Regions from separate parts of the Blautia sp. HCN-1074 genome, predicted to be linked through region 3. Evidence: predicted binding sites of a transcription regulator. Region 3 holds the regulator's gene; each other region holds the start of a gene.
The links. Region 3 encodes Rex, which represses fermentation and respiration genes when NADH is low (regulators of the CRP and FNR family bind a similar motif). Its sites were predicted from a motif close to ATTGTTAANTANTTAACAAT; they were not measured.

Region 1 (6,111 bases), on a different contig from region 3:
TCTCAGGTGTGTAATCTTTTACGATTTCCTTTAATTCTTCGAAACCTTCTGTACGCTCTGCGATGAACTTGTCATCCTGAAGACCTTCAGAAAGGATCACATTCATGATACCGTTTGCAAAAGCAACATTTGTACCTGGTTTCAGTTTCAGATGGATATCTGCTTTCTTAGCCAGACCAATATCACGAGGGTCAACTACGATCAGCTTGCAGCCTCTCTTGATGGCCTGACGGATCTGCATGCCGACTACAGGATGTGCTTCCTCAGGATTGGAACCAACCAGCATGATCAGATCTGCATTCTTTGTGATATCTTCGATAGGGTTTGTCATGGCACCTGAGCCAAGAGTCATTGCAAGACCTGATACAGATGCGGAATGACATACACGTGCACAGTTGTCTGTATTGTTGGTGCCGAAGCAGCAGCGAACCATCTTCTGTACCATGTAAATATCTTCATTGGGTGATCTGGAGCATGCAAAACCTGCAAGGGAATCAGAGCCATATTTCTTCTTGATTTCCATAAACTTGGAAGCTACAAGATCAAGTGCTTCATCCCATGTTGCACGTTCAAATTCACCTGTCTCTTTATTCTTAATTAACGGATATTTGATACGCTCCGGTGACTGTACGAAATCGAAGCTTCCGCTGCGGCCTTTAACGCAGAGCAGACCTTTGTTGGATGGTCCGTTTGCAGCCTCTGTATCCACAATCTTTCCGTCTTTTATGAGGAGATAATACTGGCAGCCTGTTGCACAATGTGGACAGGTAGTCAGAACCTTCTTGTCAATCTGGTATGAACGATATTTCTTTCTGCGCTTCATGGTTAACGCACCTGTCGGACAGGCCTGAACACAGTTACCACAGGATTCGCAGATACCTTCATTCCATTTATGTTTATAATGTGCACCGATTACGGAGTTGAAACCACGATCCATGGTATCGATCGCACCTCTTCCTACGATTTCTTTACAGGTATTCACGCAGCGGTGGCAGAGAATACACAGGCTTGGATCATAGGTAAAGAATTTGTTTGTATCATCAATCGGCATATCCTTCATTTCACCAGGATAGCTTGTCTCAGTTACACCATATTCAAAACAGTAATCCTGTAATTTACAGTCACCGTTTGCCTCGCATGAGAAGCAATGTACACGATGGTCGGAAAGAAGGAGGTCAAGTGTATCTTTACGATATGCAACTACCTTCTCGGACATTGTCTGTACTTCGTCTCCTTCTGAACAGCGAAGTGTACATGCCGTATCAAATTTGGTTCTGCCATTGTTTGTTACTTCTACCACGCATAAACGGCAGGAACCATCCGGCAATACATTCTCCAGATAGCAGAGTGTAGGAATCTCCACTCCGATCTGTCTGGCAGCCTGCAGAATAGTCGTACCTTTCTCTACCTCTGCAGGAATTCCATCTATTGTCAAATGAATCATCTTTTCACCCTCCTTAATTCACAGAAATTGCACCGAATACACAATTTTCCAGACATGTTCCGCACTTAATACACTTGGAGGTATCAATGCTGTGAGGCTCTTTCTTATTTCCTGTGATAGCACCAACCGGGCAGTTTCTTGCACACTTGGTACATCCTTTACATTTTTCAGGATCGATCACATAAGAACGCATTGCCTTACATACATGAGCTGCGCACTTCTTATCTACGATATGTTCTACATATTCATCACGGAAGTTCTTTAAAGTGGAAAGTACCGGAAGCGGTGCACTCTTACCAAGTCCGCAAAGTGAACGGTCTTTGATAAAGTTTCCAAGATGTTCCAGTTTCTCCAGATCTTCCATCTCACCTTTACCATCTACGATCTTCTCAAGAATCTCAAGCATACGTTTCGTACCGATACGGCAAGGTCCGCATTTACCGCAGGATTCTCTCTGAGTAAAGCCCATGAAGAATCGTGCAACCTCTACCATACAGGTATGTTCGTCCATAACTACCAGACCACCGGAACCAACGATCGCTCCGTATTTCTTGACAGAGTCAAAGTCAAGCGGTACATCCAGATGTTCTTCTGTCAGACATCCGCCGGACGGACCACCAATCTGAACAGCCTTGAATGCAGCGCCGGATTTCAGTCCTCCACCGATATCGAAAATAATCTCTCTTAAAGTTGTTCCCATCGGAACTTCGATCAGACCTGTATTTTCGATAGAACCGGTCAATGAGAAAGTCTTTGTTCCAGGTGAACCCTCTGTACCGATACTTCTGTACCAGTCAGCACCTTTGAGAATGATTTCCGGAATATTTGCATAAGTTTCTACGTTATTAAGAACTGTAGGTTTCGCCCAGAGTCCCTGCTCTACTGTACGAGGCGGTTTTACACGAGGCATACCTCTGCTTCCCTCGATAGAAGCAGTAAGGGCAGAGCCTTCACCACATACGAAAGCACCTGCACCACGGTTGATATGCATATGGAAAGAGAATCCTGTTCCGAGAATATTGTCTCCCAGAAGTCCGTTCTCCTCCAGAACTGCAATTGCATGTTTCAGACGTGCTACAGACTGCGGATATTCTGCACGTACATAAATATATCCATGCTGTGCTCTTACTGCGTAAGCTGCAAGCATCATACCTTCGATCAGACGATACGGATCACCTTCCATTACGGAGCCATCCATAAATGCTCCCGGGTCACCCTCATCACCATTACATACTACATAATGAACAGGATCAGCCTGACGGGCTACCTGAATCCATTTCTTACCAGCCGGGAAGCCACCGCCTCCACGTCCGCGGATACCGGATTTATCAACCTGATCGATAACCAGATCCGGATCCATCTCAAACATCGCTTTCTCCAGCGCCTGGAAACCACCGCTTGCTATGTATTCCTGCAGAGATTCCGCATCAAATTTGCCACAGTTTTTCAGAACGATTCGTGTCTGTTTTGCGATAAACGGGATATCCTGTGGTCCGCGGCTTACCTTACCGCCTTTCTGATAAAGCAGTCTCTCGATTGTCTCGTTTCCCTGAACGCTCTTTTCAAAAATCTCCTGGCAGTCTTCGATCTGAACCTTTGTATACTGGATTACGTCGTCACCCTTCTGGATACGAACCAGCGGTCCAAGTTCACAGACACCCTGACATCCGGTTTTCTTCACACCTACGTGTGCATCTTTGTCATGAGGTCCAAATTCAATACTTACTCCCGGGGCATCCTTGGCGATCTCCAGGAATTTCTCATAAATCTTCTGGGAACCGGTCGCTACACATCCGGTACCTGAACAGACGAGAATACGACAGTCATAAGAATCCAGCACCTTTATGGCTTCTTCTCTGACCTGGTCCAATGCTTCTTTATTCTGGATCATCCCTGTTCGCCCCCTCTCAGTTTATCAATCAGCTCATCTGCTTTCTCCGGTGTCATTCTCGGATGAACATCATCATTGACCATCATTGTCGGCGCAAGTCCGCATGCACCAAGACAGGAAACTGTTTCCACTGTAAACATCATATCGTCTGTCGTCTTTTTTGTCTTGGACAGACCAAGTTTCTTATACAGTTCTTCCAGAACCGGAATGGATTTTCTTACATGACAGGCTGTTCCGTCACAGACCTTGATCACATATTTACCTTTTGCCTCGAATGAAAAGTTCTCATAGAATGTTGCAACACTGAATGCTTTCGCTTCTGTTACTCCGATCTGATCAGCCACATAGGTCAGCAGTTCTCCCGGCAGATATCTGTACACGCCCTGAATATCCTGCATGATCGGAATCAGTGATGCCGGCTTTTTACCATAGAAAGCAATAATCTCGTCCGCTTTCTGATAAAATGATTGATCTAGCATTTCGCACCCTCCTTATACCTTCTTTTTCTCTTTTTATTGCACTCTTTACATATTGTAACGATAATTATAATCCTTTTTCGTCATTTTAACAACCTGATTTATAGAAATTTTCTAATTTTATATCATTTTTCTCTATAAATGTTGCTTTTGTTTGTTTAATTTTTGTCAAATCAATAAAATTATACACTAAAGTAAATAAGACAAAACAAAACATCACATAAAGTTGACAAGATATTCTCGATCCTGTCTGGAGGATTTTTATATCATAGAAATATTACTGAGTAATTTCCTATGATACTGATACAATGATACTGATACAAAAAAGCTGATATTTCATAACCATATGATTTATGAAATATCAGCTTCTTTGTTTTCTGTTATATTACAGCTATTTCCAATCTTCACAACTGCATTACAATTTCATCTTTAAAATTTTTCCTTGTCAATCGGATATTTGCAATTGAAGAAAGGAACTTACTTGATTCGGTTAAATCTTATTGTGCCTGGAAATAATATCCCACGCCCCATTTGGTGTGCACGTATTTCGGCTCACTCGGATTGGTTTCAATCTTCTCGCGGAGGCGGCGGATATGTACATCCACTGTACGCACATCACCCGGATATTCGTATCCCCATACAATATTCAGCAGGTTCTCACGGCTGTAAACTTTATTCGGGTTAAACACGAGAAGTTCCAGTACGTCGAATTCCTTCGCTGTCAGATTGATCTCTCTGCCTGCGATAAACACACGTCTTCCTTCGCAGTCCATACGAAGATCGCCCACCTCGATACTCTTGGCTTTTTCCTTCTCCTCATGGTCACTTCCTGCACGTCGCATGATTGCTTTGATACGCGCTTTCACCTCCAGGATGTTAAATGGCTTGGTGATATAATCATCAGCGCCATATTCCAGGCCAAGAATCTTGTCCATATCTTCGCCCTTAGCTGTCAGCATCACGATTGGTACGTTGGAAAATTCGCGAATCTGCTGACACACTTCCAGTCCGTCCATCTTTGGCAGCATCAGATCCAGAAGGATAATATCGTATTTTTTATCTTTTGCTTTCTCTACTGCTTCTTCTCCATCGTAAGCGCAGTCCACTTCCATACCATCCTGCTCAAGACTGAAACGGATTCCTTTTACAATCAGCTTCTCATCATCTACTACCAAAACTTTCCTGCTCATTCGGTTCTCCTTATCCTACTACTATCTCATCTTTTATCTTTGCAAAAGTACCTTCTTTGATACCCTGTACATTCATAATATCTTCTATCGCAGCAAACGGCCCGTTCTCCTGCCGGTAGGCAATAATCGCCTGCGCACGTGTCGCACCGATTCCTGTCAGTGTGGTAAGCTGGGTTACATCTGCTGTATTTATGTTGATCCTGTTATCCTGCTGAGCCTGAGCGGCTATCCCTGTGTTCTGTCCTGTCCCGGCACTTCCGTTCATCTGTCCATCTGATGCTCCGGCCATCTCTGCCGGATCCAACCCCTGCTGCTCCATCTCTTCCTGTGTAAGAATATAAAGCTGCTGTCCGTCTGTCAGAACTCCTGCACGGTTTACACAATTCTGCACTGCCTTAGGAAGATATCCTCCGGCTGCCTCAATAGCCTGAAACACCCGGCTTCCGGCTGCCAGCTGAAAGACTCCCGGATTTGCAACTGCTCCGCACACATCTACATAGATCATCTCAGGCTGTGTTTCCCCAGTTGAATTTATCTCCGTCCCATTACCCGCATCTGAACCACCTGATTCTGCCTGTTTTTTCCGGGACTCTGCAGAACTGCCATCATCATTCTGTCGGTCTTCTGTATCAGCTTTCTTCTCAGCTGTATCTTTCTTCGACTTCTGTCCTGATGTTTTCTCTTCCGATGACTCCGCATCCACCTCTGCCTTTGCTTCCTGCAATCCATCTATCAGAAACTGTGCCTCTCTGCTCTTACATCCTGTCAGTCCTGTAAGAAACAAAGTTCCACATAATATCAGTGTCACAGTATAACAACATCTGTTTTTTATTTTTATCATAAGGGTCCTCCTCTTATTTCTCAGAGTAAGAGTCCCCCTGTCCATAATGCCACCCTTATTGTAACGAAATCTTAATGATTTTACAATAGTAAACTCTTATTTTTGCCACTTAAATATAACAATTCCGGAAATCGCGATCAGCAATCCTAGGATTTTGCGCCATTCAAAGGGTTCTTTATCTACCCCAAACAGCCCGGCCAATTCAATTACATAGGCAACTGCCAGCTGAGAAATAACAATCAGCATTGCTGCCTTTGCCGGTCCAAGAG
Region 2 (6,111 bases), on a different contig from region 3:
TCAACTGTCATGTAACCCGTCATAAAACGGAGGTGATCTAAGATGGAAAGAAAGAAAATTACACTTCCACTTACAAGAGAGCTGGCAAAAACTCTCCACGCAGGTGATCAGGTATTATTAACCGGAACAATTTATACATCACGTGATGCAGGACATAAGAGAATGTGTGAGGCTCTTGCCAAAGGCGAAAAAATCCCATTTGATCCTACAGATGCGACCATCTACTATGTAGGACCTACTCCTGCAAAACCAGGTGCAGTTATCGGTTCTGCAGGCCCTACAACCAGCGGACGTATGGATGCATATGCACCAACTATGATGTCTGTCGGAGCAAGAGGAATGATTGGTAAAGGTGCCCGCCTTCCGGAAGTAGTAGACGCTATGAAGAAATATGATGGCGTATACTTCGGAGCTATCGGCGGCGCAGGTGCACTTCTTGCTAAATGTATCAAGAAAGCAGAGCTTATCGCATATGAAGATCTCGGCGCAGAAGCACTTCGTAAATTATATGTAGAGGATATGCCTCTTGTAGTTATCATTGACTCAGAAGGTAATAACCTTTATGAAATGGGAAAAGCCGATTACCTTAAAGAGCATGGAGATAAATAATCGGACGGATACTATAATGAAACAAAAACGGCTGTAAACATTCAATGATTTTACAGTTACAGATAACTTCCATATGCTGTAATATACAGTGTATGGAAGTTGCTTTATACAATAAAAGATGCTAGGGACAAAAGGTCTTTTGCCCCTAACTTGATATCTACGAATTGCTCCGCTGCAAGGCAGCTCCCGCAATTCTCATAAAATATGAATGTTTTATATTGGGTTTTTAAGTCAATGCTTATAAGACATGTTTTTTTAGTTACTGAATCGTTACTGAATTTTCCGCAGAGTATAGTAAAGCTTAATATATAATATTCATATATACGACAATACGAATTATATCTTTTACATTTAACCTACAAACGTATAACATAAATAAACGGTAAAAGAATAAAGGTCGCTGTGAAACAGTGGCAAATAAACTTGAACGGGGTAAATCATGAAAGATCATAATCATCACGACATACAGATGTCGGAGGCTTTTTTAAACAGTGCCTTTCTGGCTTTGTCAGGAGGATTTCAGGATGCTTATACCTATAATGCCAGAGATGAGGTATTCTGTAATGCCCAGACAGGAAACGTAGTACTTATGAGCCAGCATTTTATGGCAGGGCAGTGGATGGCAGGATTGAGTTATTTCTTTCCTATCATTTTCTTTGCTTTGGGTGTATGGGTTGCCGAGAAAATACAGGGAAAATTTAAATATGCCAGGAAGCTTCACTGGAGACAGGGAATCCTTGCAGCAGAAATCCTGATTTTATTTATTGTTGGCTTTATCCCTACCGAATATAATATGTTGGCAAACGCAATGGCATCTTTTGCCTGTGCGATGCAGGTACAGTCCTTCCGAAAAGTAAACGGATATTCCTATGCAAGCACTATGTGCATTGGAAACCTTCGCAGTGGTACAGCGGCTTTATCCGGATACTTCCGTGAAAAGAAGCCGAAACAGATGGAGCAGGCGATGTATTATTTTGGAATCATCTTTATGTTTGCACTGGGAGCCGGTATCGGTGGAAATCTCTCCATCCATTTCGGAACAAGAATGATCTGGGTATCCTGTGTGTTCCTTACGATAAGTTTTCTCTTAATGTTCGTCGAAAAATATAAACGTTTTCACGAGGAACATGAACATAAGACTATTTAACCAAATCAGACCAAATAACAAAAGCGGATGATTTTATCCGCCTGACAATTCAAAAAGTATACAAGCGAAAACGCTGTCCCATGGAAAGAACTTCCGAGACAGCGTTTTCGCCTTTTTTCTAAAAGTTCAACCAAATCTGCGAAGTAGTTATTGATGCAGTTTAAATAACAAAATAAGATTGAGAAATTTAGTTCAATTCAAGGTCTTCCAGTTCCTTTGCAGGAAGTTTCTCGGTGGAAGAAGCAAGATAGCTCTTTAATGCTTTGGAAGCTTTTGTAAACGGTGCATTTGTTCCGGCACCACCCATGCATCCTCCCGGACAGGCCATGCCTTCGATCATACATCCATTTAACTTGCCAACCTTTGCGAGTGTCAACATCTTTTTACATTCTGCAAGACTCTCTGCATGTTCAATATGAACCGGTACATCCGGATAGTATTCCTTGAGACATGCTTCGATTGCACCGGCAACACCTCCGGCAACTGCGTATCCACGTCCGGCTGCAGTAGCATTATGAAGACTTGCAGATGGCTCTATTTCAGCCGGATTGATTTCTTTTGCATCAAAAAGTCCCCACAATTCTTCAAACGTAATAACAAAATCAACATCACTTCGAACAGAAGTGCGCATTGCTTCCAATTTTTTGGCTGCGCAAGGTCCGATGAATACGACTTTTGCATTCGGATGCTCTTTTTTGACACTTCTTGCAGTTGCAACCATCGGAGTCAGCTCTCTGGAAATATTGTCGATCATTGCAGGGAACTGCTTCTTGGCAAGCATAGACCAGGAAGGACAGCAGGAAGTAAGTAAAAATGGAAGATGTCCGGTAGCCACTTCATTCGCATAATGATGCGCCTCGCTGATTGCACCGATATCTGCACCAAGTGCCACTTCATATACATCGGTAAAACCAAGTGCCGCTAAAGCTGCATGGAACTTTCCAGGTGTCACGTCATCACCAAACTGACTGATATAAGCAGGTGCAACTTCAGCAATAATTTCATTTCCCTCACGAAGCGCATGCGCAAGCTGGAAAATCTGAGATTTATCAGAAATAGCTCCGAAAGGACAGCTTACCATACACATACCACAGGAAACACATTTGCTCTGGTTAATCTGTGCACGTCCCTGTTCATCGCTTTCAATAGCTTTTACACCACAGGCGCGTTCGCATGGACGTTCTTTATGGGCAATGGCATCATATGGACAGACAGACTTGCATTTTCCGCATTTAATGCACTTCGACTGATCGATATGTGACTTACCATTTACCATGGAAATCGCACCCTTAGGACAGACCTGCATACATGGATGAGCAACACATCCTCTGCACATATTGCTGACTTCGTACATATTAGAAGGACAGGCTGAGCATGCAGAAGGAATCACCTGCATAAGCGGCGGTTCATAATATTTCTCATCGATGTTAGAAGCCTCAACTCCGGCAGTCAGATGAACAGCTTTGTTTTCAGGACGTAAAGAAAGTCCCATTGCCAGTCGCACACGCTCGCTGGCTACGGCACGTTCACGGTAAATACTTTCACGATACTGTGCACGCTCTTGTACGATATTATAGGGAATTGCCTCAATATCGTGGATCAGAGATGCATCTGTAGACTGAAAGCCAAGCTTTGCAACTTCTGCAAAAATCTTACGCCGGATCTGTTTTACGGGTGTGTCAAGAGTTCTCATATTTTGTTAATCTCCTATTATATTTATTTCCGCGCTTTTTCTACACTAAAAATATATCAAATAATGGTAAAAATGTCATGTTTTTTATTTAACACACCTGTTAAAGAAATTGCTTTTCAATTCCAAACATTAACAAACAATATAAATCTATAGAAGATAATAATAAATAAATTTCAGAAAATTGCAAAAATGATGTTGTGTAAATTAACCATATATTGTATAATATCAACAGCACATATGTTGAAAATAACTAAAGCTGCGTGGAAATCAAAAAACATATTTTTAAGGAGGGAACCGAATGTTAGACCAGTCTTATTACAGAAAAGCGGATGAGATTATCGAGCACTACGGACGTACAGCTGCATCGCTGATTCCGATCATGCAGGATATTCAGGCAGAATACCGTTACCTGCCGGGAGAACTGCTGACTTATGTAGCTGCCGAAATCGGAGTAAAAGAGGCTAAGGCCTACAGTGTCGCTACATTCTATGAGAATTTTTCCTTTGAGCCGAAAGGAAAATATATCATTAAAGTATGTGATGGAACAGCCTGTCACGTAAGAAAGTCTATGCCTGTTAAAGAGGCCCTGATGAAAGAACTGGGACTGAGCCACAAGAAACATACAACAGACGATATGCTTTTTACGGTAGAAACTGTATCCTGTCTTGGTGCCTGCGGACTTGCACCGACACTGACTGTTAATGATGAAGTACACCCGAAGATGACTCCTGAGAAAGCTGTTGAACTTTTGAATGAATTGAGAGGTGAGTGCGTATGAGTATTAAGAGCAGGGAAGACCTGTTAAATAAACAGGCAGAGGTAAATGAGCAGATCAAATCTTACACCTGTCGAGTTCTTGTCTGTTCTGGTACAGGATGTATCGCATCCGGAGCTCAGAAAATTTATGACGAAATGGCAAGGCTTTGTGAAGACATTGATGGTGTTACTGTAGAAATGCAGAAAGATGTGCCACATGTAGGCGTAATAAAAACAGGATGCCAGGGCTTATGCGAACTTGGACCTTTAATGAGAATTGAACCTTATGATTATCAGTACGTTCATGTACAGCCTGAAGACTGTAAGGAAATCGTAGAGAGGACTGTACTGGAAGGCAAACCGGTAGAGAGACTGTTTTATCGAGATCATGATACTGTCTGTCCACATCCGGATGATATTCCTTTCCTGAATCAGCAGACCCGTATCGTTCTTGAGAATTGCGGTAAGATCGATGCAGAATCTATCGAGGAATATATTGCTGTCGGTGGCTATCAGGCACTTGCAAAAGTAATAGGAAGCATGTCTCCTCAGGAAGTTATTGATGAAGTTACCAGATCAGGTCTTCGTGGCCGTGGTGGTGCCGGGTTCCCGGCTGGTAAGAAATGGTCCCAGGTTGCCCGTCAGGCAGAAAAGACCCGTTATGTAGTATGTAATGGTGATGAAGGTGACCCTGGTGCATTTATGGATGGTTCCGTAATGGAAGGCGATCCATATAAGATGATTGAAGGTATGACGATTGCAGCTTATGCAGTAGGCGCAGAGAATGGATATATTTATGTTCGTGCGGAATATCCGCTTTCTGTAAAGAGACTGAGAATGGCAATTGAACAGGCCGAAAAATATGGTCTGTTAGGTGATAACATTTTAGATTCCGGTGTAAATTTCCATTTACATATCAACAGAGGTGCCGGAGCTTTCGTATGTGGTGAAGGATCTGCCCTTACTGCATCCATCGAAGGAAACAGAGGCATGCCACGTGTAAAACCACCTCGTACAGTAGAGAAAGGTTTATGGGGCAAGCCTACTGTTCTTAATAACGTAGAAACTTATGCTAATGTACCAAAGATCATTCTTGAGGGAGCCGACTGGTTCCGTACGATCGGTACAGAAGGAAGCCCGGGAACCAAGACATTCTCACTGACTGGTTCTATCGAGAATACAGGCCTGATCGAAGTTCCAATGGGAACTACGCTTCGCCATATTATCTATGATATCGGCGGCGGCTTAAAGAGTGGTGCGGCATTTAAGGGTGTTCAGATCGGTGGTCCGTCCGGCGGGTGCCTGATCCTTGATCAGCTGGATGCACCTCTTGATTTTGATTCTGTAAAGAAATTAGATGCAATCATGGGCTCCGGTGGTCTGGTAGTTATGGACGAGAATACCTGTATGGTAGAGGTTGCCAGATTCTTTATGAACTTTACTCAGCGTGAGAGCTGCGGTAAATGTGTTCCATGTCGTGAAGGCACCAAGCGTATGCTTGAGATCCTTGAGAGAATTGTTGCCGGTAAAGGCGAGATGTCTGATCTGGATGAACTGGAAGAACTTGCAAATATGGTTCAGAATATGGCTCTGTGTGGCCTTGGCAAGAGTGCGCCTCTTCCTGTTATCAGTACTCTCAAACGTTTCCGTGATGAATATGAGGAACATATCCTTGATAAGAAATGCCGTGCAAAAGTATGTACAGCACTTCGTCAGTTCCACATTAATCCTGAATTCTGTATCGGCTGTGGTAAATGCGCGAAGAACTGCCCGGCGGGAGCTATTTCAGGTAAGATCAAACATCCACATCACATTAATAACGATATCTGTATCAAGTGCGGTGCATGTAAAGATAACTGTAACTTTGATGCTGTATACGTGGAAGCATAGAAGGGAGGATACACTA
Region 3 (6,111 bases):
GGTGGATTTATCTGGGCGTGCAAGAACTATGATGGTGATGTTATGAGTGATATGGTTTCTTCTGCGTTTGGTTCTCTGGCTATGATGACATCCGTTCTGGTATCCCCTCAGGGTTATTATGAATATGAGGCTGCTCACGGAACTGTACAGAGACACTATTATCGTCATCTGAAGGGCGAAGAGACCTCCACAAACTCTGTGGCAACAATTTTTGCATGGACTGGTGCACTGAGAAAAAGAGGCGAATTAGATGGCAATAAAGATCTGATGGAATTCGCAGACAAGCTTGAGAAAGCTACTCTGGAGACGATCGAGAGCGGTAAGATGACAAAAGACCTTGCATTGATTACTTCTCTTGAGAATGTAACCGCGCTGAATAGTAAGGAATTTATTCTTGCAATCAGAGAAAAGCTGGATGAGATTTTATAATTTGTAAATGATTATGTCTCAAAACTGATAGATCGTATTTTATAAGATATATAATAAAAATGGGAGGAACCTGCATTATGCAAGTTCTTCCCATTTTTCATATAATCCCTCAAGTTCTTCGGTAATTGCGGACTTCTCTTTGCTGAGTTTTGCACATTCTGCTACGTTGGTGCAGATATCCGGGAGAACCATGGTTTCGTCGATTTCTTTGTCTCTTGTTTCAAGTTCTTCAATACGGGCTTCAACTTTTTTCAATTCATTTTCGCGTTTTCTTTGGCGTGCCTGTTCTTCTTTCTGTTGTTGCCAGGAGAGTTTATTGTCAGATGCCTGTTTGGCTTCTGCGATTGCCTGGGCGGCAGCGGGTGCATATTTTTCAGTCAGTTCTTCTTTCTTTTCCAGATAATAATCATAGTCTCCGATATAATTTACGACTGCCTGGTTAGTCAGATCCAGAATTCTGGTAGCTGTCTGATTGATGAAATATCGATCGTGGGAGACATAGAACACGGTTCCGGTATAGCTGTTTAATGCCTCTTCCAGGATTTCCTTGGATGCGATATCAAGATGGTTGGTAGGCTCATCGAGAATCAGAAAGTTTGCCTCTGAAAGCATCAGCTTGGCGAGAGATACACGGCCTCTTTCTCCACCGGAGAGGGCAGAGATGAGCTTAAATACATCGTCTCCTGTGAACAGGAAAGCAGCGAGCATATTTCGAATCTCTGTTTCTGTAAGAGTAGGATAAGCATCAGAAATTTCTTCAAAGATAGTTTTCTCCATATGCAGTACGTGATGTTCCTGATCGTAATAGCCAATCTGAACTTTAGAACCAAGACTGAATCTGCCGCCGTCTGCATCAATCAGTCCATTGATGATCTTTAACATGGTAGTCTTACCGGTTCCGTTATTACCAATCAGAGCTACACGTTCTCCACGCTTGATCTCAAAAGAGATATCGCTGAAAAGTGTCTGCCCCGGGAAAGATTTGGAAAGGTTCTCTACAGTGAGAACGTCGTTTCCGCTGATAAATCTTGGTTCCAGTGAGATTCGCATCTGGTTCTGGATTTCCTGTGGCTTATCGATACGCTGAATCTTATCCAGCATTTTTTCACGGCTCTCCGCGCGCTTAATTGACTTCTCACGGTTAAAGGATTTCAGTTTGGCAATAACAGCCTCCTGATGTTTGATATCACGCTGCTGGTTAAGATAAGCTTTATACTGCGCGTCACGAAGCTGTGCTTTTTTGAGTGCATAGGCGGAGTAATTTCCACTGTACATACGCATAGTGCCGGCTTCAATTTCTACTACCTTAGTGACTACCTTGTCAAGAAAATAACGGTCATGGGATACAATAAATACAGCTCCCGGATAGTTGAGCAGATAAGTTTCCAGCCAGGAAATACTCTCCATATCAAGGTGGTTGGTAGGCTCATCCAGCAGAAGGATATCCGGGCTGGAGAGAAGCAGTTTACCGAGAGCAACACGTGTTTTCTGACCTCCGGAGAGAGTTTCAATCTGGCGTTCGAAATCATCTTCGGTAAAGCCAAGACCTTTTAATACGCCCATGATCTCGCTTTTGTATGCGTATCCGTTTTCCAATTCAAACTGGTGGCTCAGTCTCGTATAAGTATTCATCAGACTGTCCAGAGCATCACCTGTGGTTGTTTTCATCTCCTGTTCCAGAGAACGCAGGCGATTCTCCATATCAATGATGTGCTGCTTGGTAGAAATCAGCTCCTCATAAATCGTGTGGTGTCCATGGATATCCTGGTACTGGGCGAGATATCCGATATTTTTATCTTTGGCAAGGACTACGTTTCCCGAATCAGGTGAGAGCTCGTGCATGATGATACGCAGCAGGGTAGTTTTACCGGCACCATTATTGCCAATCAGAGCTGCTTTTTCACGGTCTTCTATATGGAAACTGGCGTCTTGAAGGATGACTTTTTCGCCAAAAGATTTACAGATATTCTGACATGATAAAATCATAAGAATTCCTCCATTTATAATTTGTCCGCGTACTATTATAATCGAAAAAAGTTGTTTTTGAAAGTATTTTAAATGAATTTATCTATTTCTACAAAGATATTCGTTGCTTAGTAGTGCAATCCCAATTTGTTCCAGACTGCCGGAAATGATAGAAAGTTATAGATAAAAAATAGAAAATACCGTTTTATAAGATAGTTTCTGAGGTAAATTGATAAAAAATGCAGAATTATTTGGTGAAAAAGTACAGAATTAGTTTGACAATAAAATAACATCTGGGTATAATTGACATAGACAAGTTAAGGAGGGAAAATTTGTGGAAGCTAAGGAAATTTCAAAAGCGGTGATTAAACGTCTGCCACGTTATTATCGCTACCTCGGTGAGTTGATGGAGGAGAATGTTGAGCGTATATCTTCCAATGATCTCAGCAAAAAGATGCATGTGACAGCTTCCCAGATTCGTCAGGACTTAAATAATTTCGGCGGTTTTGGTCAGCAGGGTTATGGCTATAATGTACGTTATTTATACACAGAGATCGGCAAGATCCTTGGACTGGATACAGTACATCCGATGATTATTCTTGGTGCCGGTAATCTGGGACAGGCGCTGGCCAATTATGTGGACTTCGAAAAACGTGGTTTTAAACTGGTTGGTATTTTTGATGTAAATCCTGTACTTGAGGGAATTGCGGTGCGCGGAATCGAGATACAGATGTTAAGTGATCTTCCATTTTTTCTGAAGGAGAATGAGGTAGAGATTGCTATTTTGACTCTTCCGAAGAATAAAGCCAAAGAGATGGCGAAGATTTTAATTGATAATGGAATTAAGGCAATCTGGAACTTTGCACACATTGATCTGGATGCTCCGGAGGATGTAATGGTTGAGAATGTACATCTTTCAGAGAGCCTTATGACTCTGTCCTATAACCTGAGTGAATACAGGAAAGAGCACGAAGGCGAGTAGAACATGATGTGGAACACAAGGCTGTGGTCATCTGATCACAGCTTTTCTGAATTTAGCAGGATGATTTGGCTTATTCACAACTATAAAATGAAAGTGGATTTAAAATATCCGTCTGGCCAGAATGGCTGAGAAATTTATTCTGTATAAAATTACGTGGTGGAACAAATTAAATATTTGATGAAATACGGGAACATACGGGGAGGTGAACAGATGAGAGGAGTTGTGACTGCGGCAGAAATGAAGGCGCTGGATGCAAATACGATTGAGAAAGCCGGAATTCCTTCGCTGGTATTAATGGAGCGTGCTGCATTACAGACTGTTACAGAAATCATAAAGCGGGTGAATACGAAGGATAAAGAGAAAATCCTGGTGGTCTGCGGAACCGGGAATAACGGAGGAGACGGACTGGCAATTGCCAGATTACTCCATTTACACGGATTTAAAACGTGGTATTATATTGTTGGAAATGAAGAAAAAATGACAAAAGAAACTTCCAGTCAGCTTCGCACAGCAGAGTATTATCATACTCCACGGGTGCATAACCTGATTCTGGATGAATATACTACTATAGTAGATGCCATTTTTGGAGTTGGACTCAGCAGACCGATAGAGGGAAAATACGGAGAACTTATCAGCGAATTAAATCAGGCATCTGCGTTTAAAGTTGCGGTGGATATTCCTTCAGGGATTGATGCAGATACAGGATTCGAGAAAGGAATCGCTTTCCGGGCCAATCTTACGGTTACATTTGCTTTTCGAAAGAGAGGCCTGTGTTTCTATCCGGGGCGTATGTATGGTGGGGAGATCATTGTGGCGGATATTGGGATTTATTCAATGCCTGATAAGAAAATCCGAATGAATTACCTGGAAAGAGAAGATTTGAAAATGCTTCCGGACAGACTTCCCTATGGGAATAAGGGGACTTTCGGTAAGGTACTTTTGGTTGCAGGTTCTGAAGGAATGTGCGGTGCAGCATATTTAAGTGCCGCAGCTGCACTAAAGTGTTCGGCGGGCATGGTGAAGATCCAGACCGTGGAGGCAAATCGTGTTCCATTACAGACACTTCTGCCGGAGGCAATGATCACCTGTGATTTTGATGAGAGTAAAAATGAGAGAATGCTGGAATGGTGTGATGTGCTGGTGATCGGACCGGGGCTGGGAGCAAGTGCACAGAGCAGAGAGCGTGCTCAGTGGTTTCTGTCAAGAGCTGCTATGTGTGGAAAATCAGTTGTTCTGGATGCAGATGGATTGAATCTTCTGGCACTTCATGAGGACTGGAAGAGGTTTATCGGAGAGAATGTGATCGTCACGCCGCATATTGGCGAGATGAGCCGCCTGTGTGGAAAAAGTATTGGTGATATTCAGGATTGTCTGGTTCAGACAGCATTTGACTATGCAAAGGAAACAAAAGCAGTCTGTGTTTTGAAAGATGCATGTACTGTAGTGTCAGGTGCGTCAGAAGAGAGGTATCTGAATATTTCCGGAAACGCAGGAATGGCAACAGCTGGCAGTGGTGATGTACTAAGCGGCGTGATCGCAGGTGTGCTTTGTATGTATCTGAAAGCAGAAAGGAAGCCATCCATGGCGATGATGGCAGCCCTTGGTGTATATGTTCATGGGCTTGCCGGTGATCTGGCGGCTGAAACAGTAGGTCAGCGGGGTATGACAGCAGGAGACATTATCCGGTTTTTGCCGGAAATATTAAAATAAAGAATAACTGGTCGTAACAACGTGTGAATCGTTTATGAGCAGTTATGGCAGAGGACGAATTATTATGGAGAAAAATAACAGAGTGAAAGCAGTGATTTCTCTGGATGCCGTAGAACAGAATTTCAGGGAAATGAGAAAGAATATTGCAGAGGATACGAAGATGATCGCAGTGGTTAAGGCGGATGCTTATGGCCATGGTGCGGTACCAATCGCACATCTGATAGAGAATCATGATTATATCTGGGGATTTGCGGCTGCAACGGCAGAAGAGGCTGTTCATCTGCGTCAGGCCGGTATTACAAAACCAATTCTGATTCTTGGAATTGTATTTGATGAATACTTTCCTGAACTTGTTCAGTATGACATTCGTCCTGCTGTATGCGAGTATGATGAGGCGAAGAAACTCTCTGATGAAGCTGTTTTACAGAATAAGACGGTACATATTCATATTGCGCTGGATACAGGTATGACCAGAATTGGTTATGCGGATATACCAGAGAGTGTGGAGGAAATCAAAAAGATCGCTGAGCTTCCGAAGCTTGAGATAGAGGGGATGTTTACTCACTTTGCGAGAGCGGATGAGTATGACAGAAGCCCGGCGATGGTTCAGCTTGAACGATATCAGGATTTTTCGAAACGTGTAGAGGAAGCCGGAGTGGATATTCCGCTGCATCACTGCTCTAACAGTGCCGGGATTATTCGTGTACCGGAGGCAAATTTAAGTATCGTTCGCGCCGGAATTACTATTTATGGAATTTATCCTTCTTCAGAGGTGGAGAGAGACATCGTGAAGCTTGCACCTGTAATGGAACTGAAAAGTCATATTACATATGTAAAAGATGTTCCGGCAGGTGCTGCGATCAGCTATGGCGGCACCTATGTGGCAGATAAGAAGAGACGTGTAGCTACGATTCCGGTAGGCTATGCAGATGGATACCCAAGACAGCTTTCTAATAAAGGATGGGTTCTGATACATGGAAAAAAAGCCCCGATCCTTGGAAGAGTCTGTATGGATCAGTTTATGG

Region 1: a site for Rex is predicted at 3,965-3,984, ahead of WKT11_RS08855 (complex I 24 kDa subunit family protein). Genes of this name have one in related genera too.
Region 2: a site for Rex is predicted at 3,526-3,545, ahead of WKT11_RS03605 (4Fe-4S dicluster domain-containing protein). Genes of this name have one in related genera too.

What each region holds. Positions count from the first base shown of each region.
Region 1 is NZ_JBBKBP010000008.1:39,078-45,188, reverse strand. It holds gene fdhF (formate dehydrogenase subunit alpha) at 1-1,444, opposite strand, end outside; gene WKT11_RS08860 (NADH-quinone oxidoreductase subunit NuoF) at 1,458-3,335, opposite strand; gene WKT11_RS08855 (complex I 24 kDa subunit family protein) at 3,332-3,814, opposite strand; gene WKT11_RS08850 (response regulator transcription factor) at 4,309-5,001, opposite strand; gene WKT11_RS08845 (helix-hairpin-helix domain-containing protein) at 5,012-5,842, opposite strand; gene WKT11_RS08840 (DMT family transporter) at 5,939-6,111, opposite strand, start outside.
Region 2 is NZ_JBBKBP010000002.1:310,063-316,173, forward strand. It holds gene WKT11_RS03590 (fumarate hydratase) at 1-41, shown strand, start outside; gene WKT11_RS03595 (Fe-S-containing hydro-lyase) at 43-609, shown strand; gene WKT11_RS03600 (YoaK family protein) at 1,049-1,756, shown strand; gene WKT11_RS03605 (4Fe-4S dicluster domain-containing protein) at 1,944-3,449, opposite strand; gene WKT11_RS03610 (complex I 24 kDa subunit family protein) at 3,748-4,227, shown strand; gene WKT11_RS03615 (NADH-quinone oxidoreductase subunit NuoF) at 4,224-6,095, shown strand; gene WKT11_RS03620 ([FeFe] hydrogenase, group A) at 6,111-6,111, shown strand, end outside.
Region 3 is NZ_JBBKBP010000009.1:64,406-70,516, forward strand. It holds gene WKT11_RS09745 (NADP-dependent isocitrate dehydrogenase) at 1-429, shown strand, start outside; gene abc-f (ribosomal protection-like ABC-F family protein) at 505-2,415, opposite strand; gene WKT11_RS09755 (redox-sensing transcriptional repressor Rex) at 2,729-3,376, shown strand; gene WKT11_RS09760 (NAD(P)H-hydrate dehydratase) at 3,587-5,086, shown strand; gene alr (alanine racemase) at 5,151-6,111, shown strand, end outside.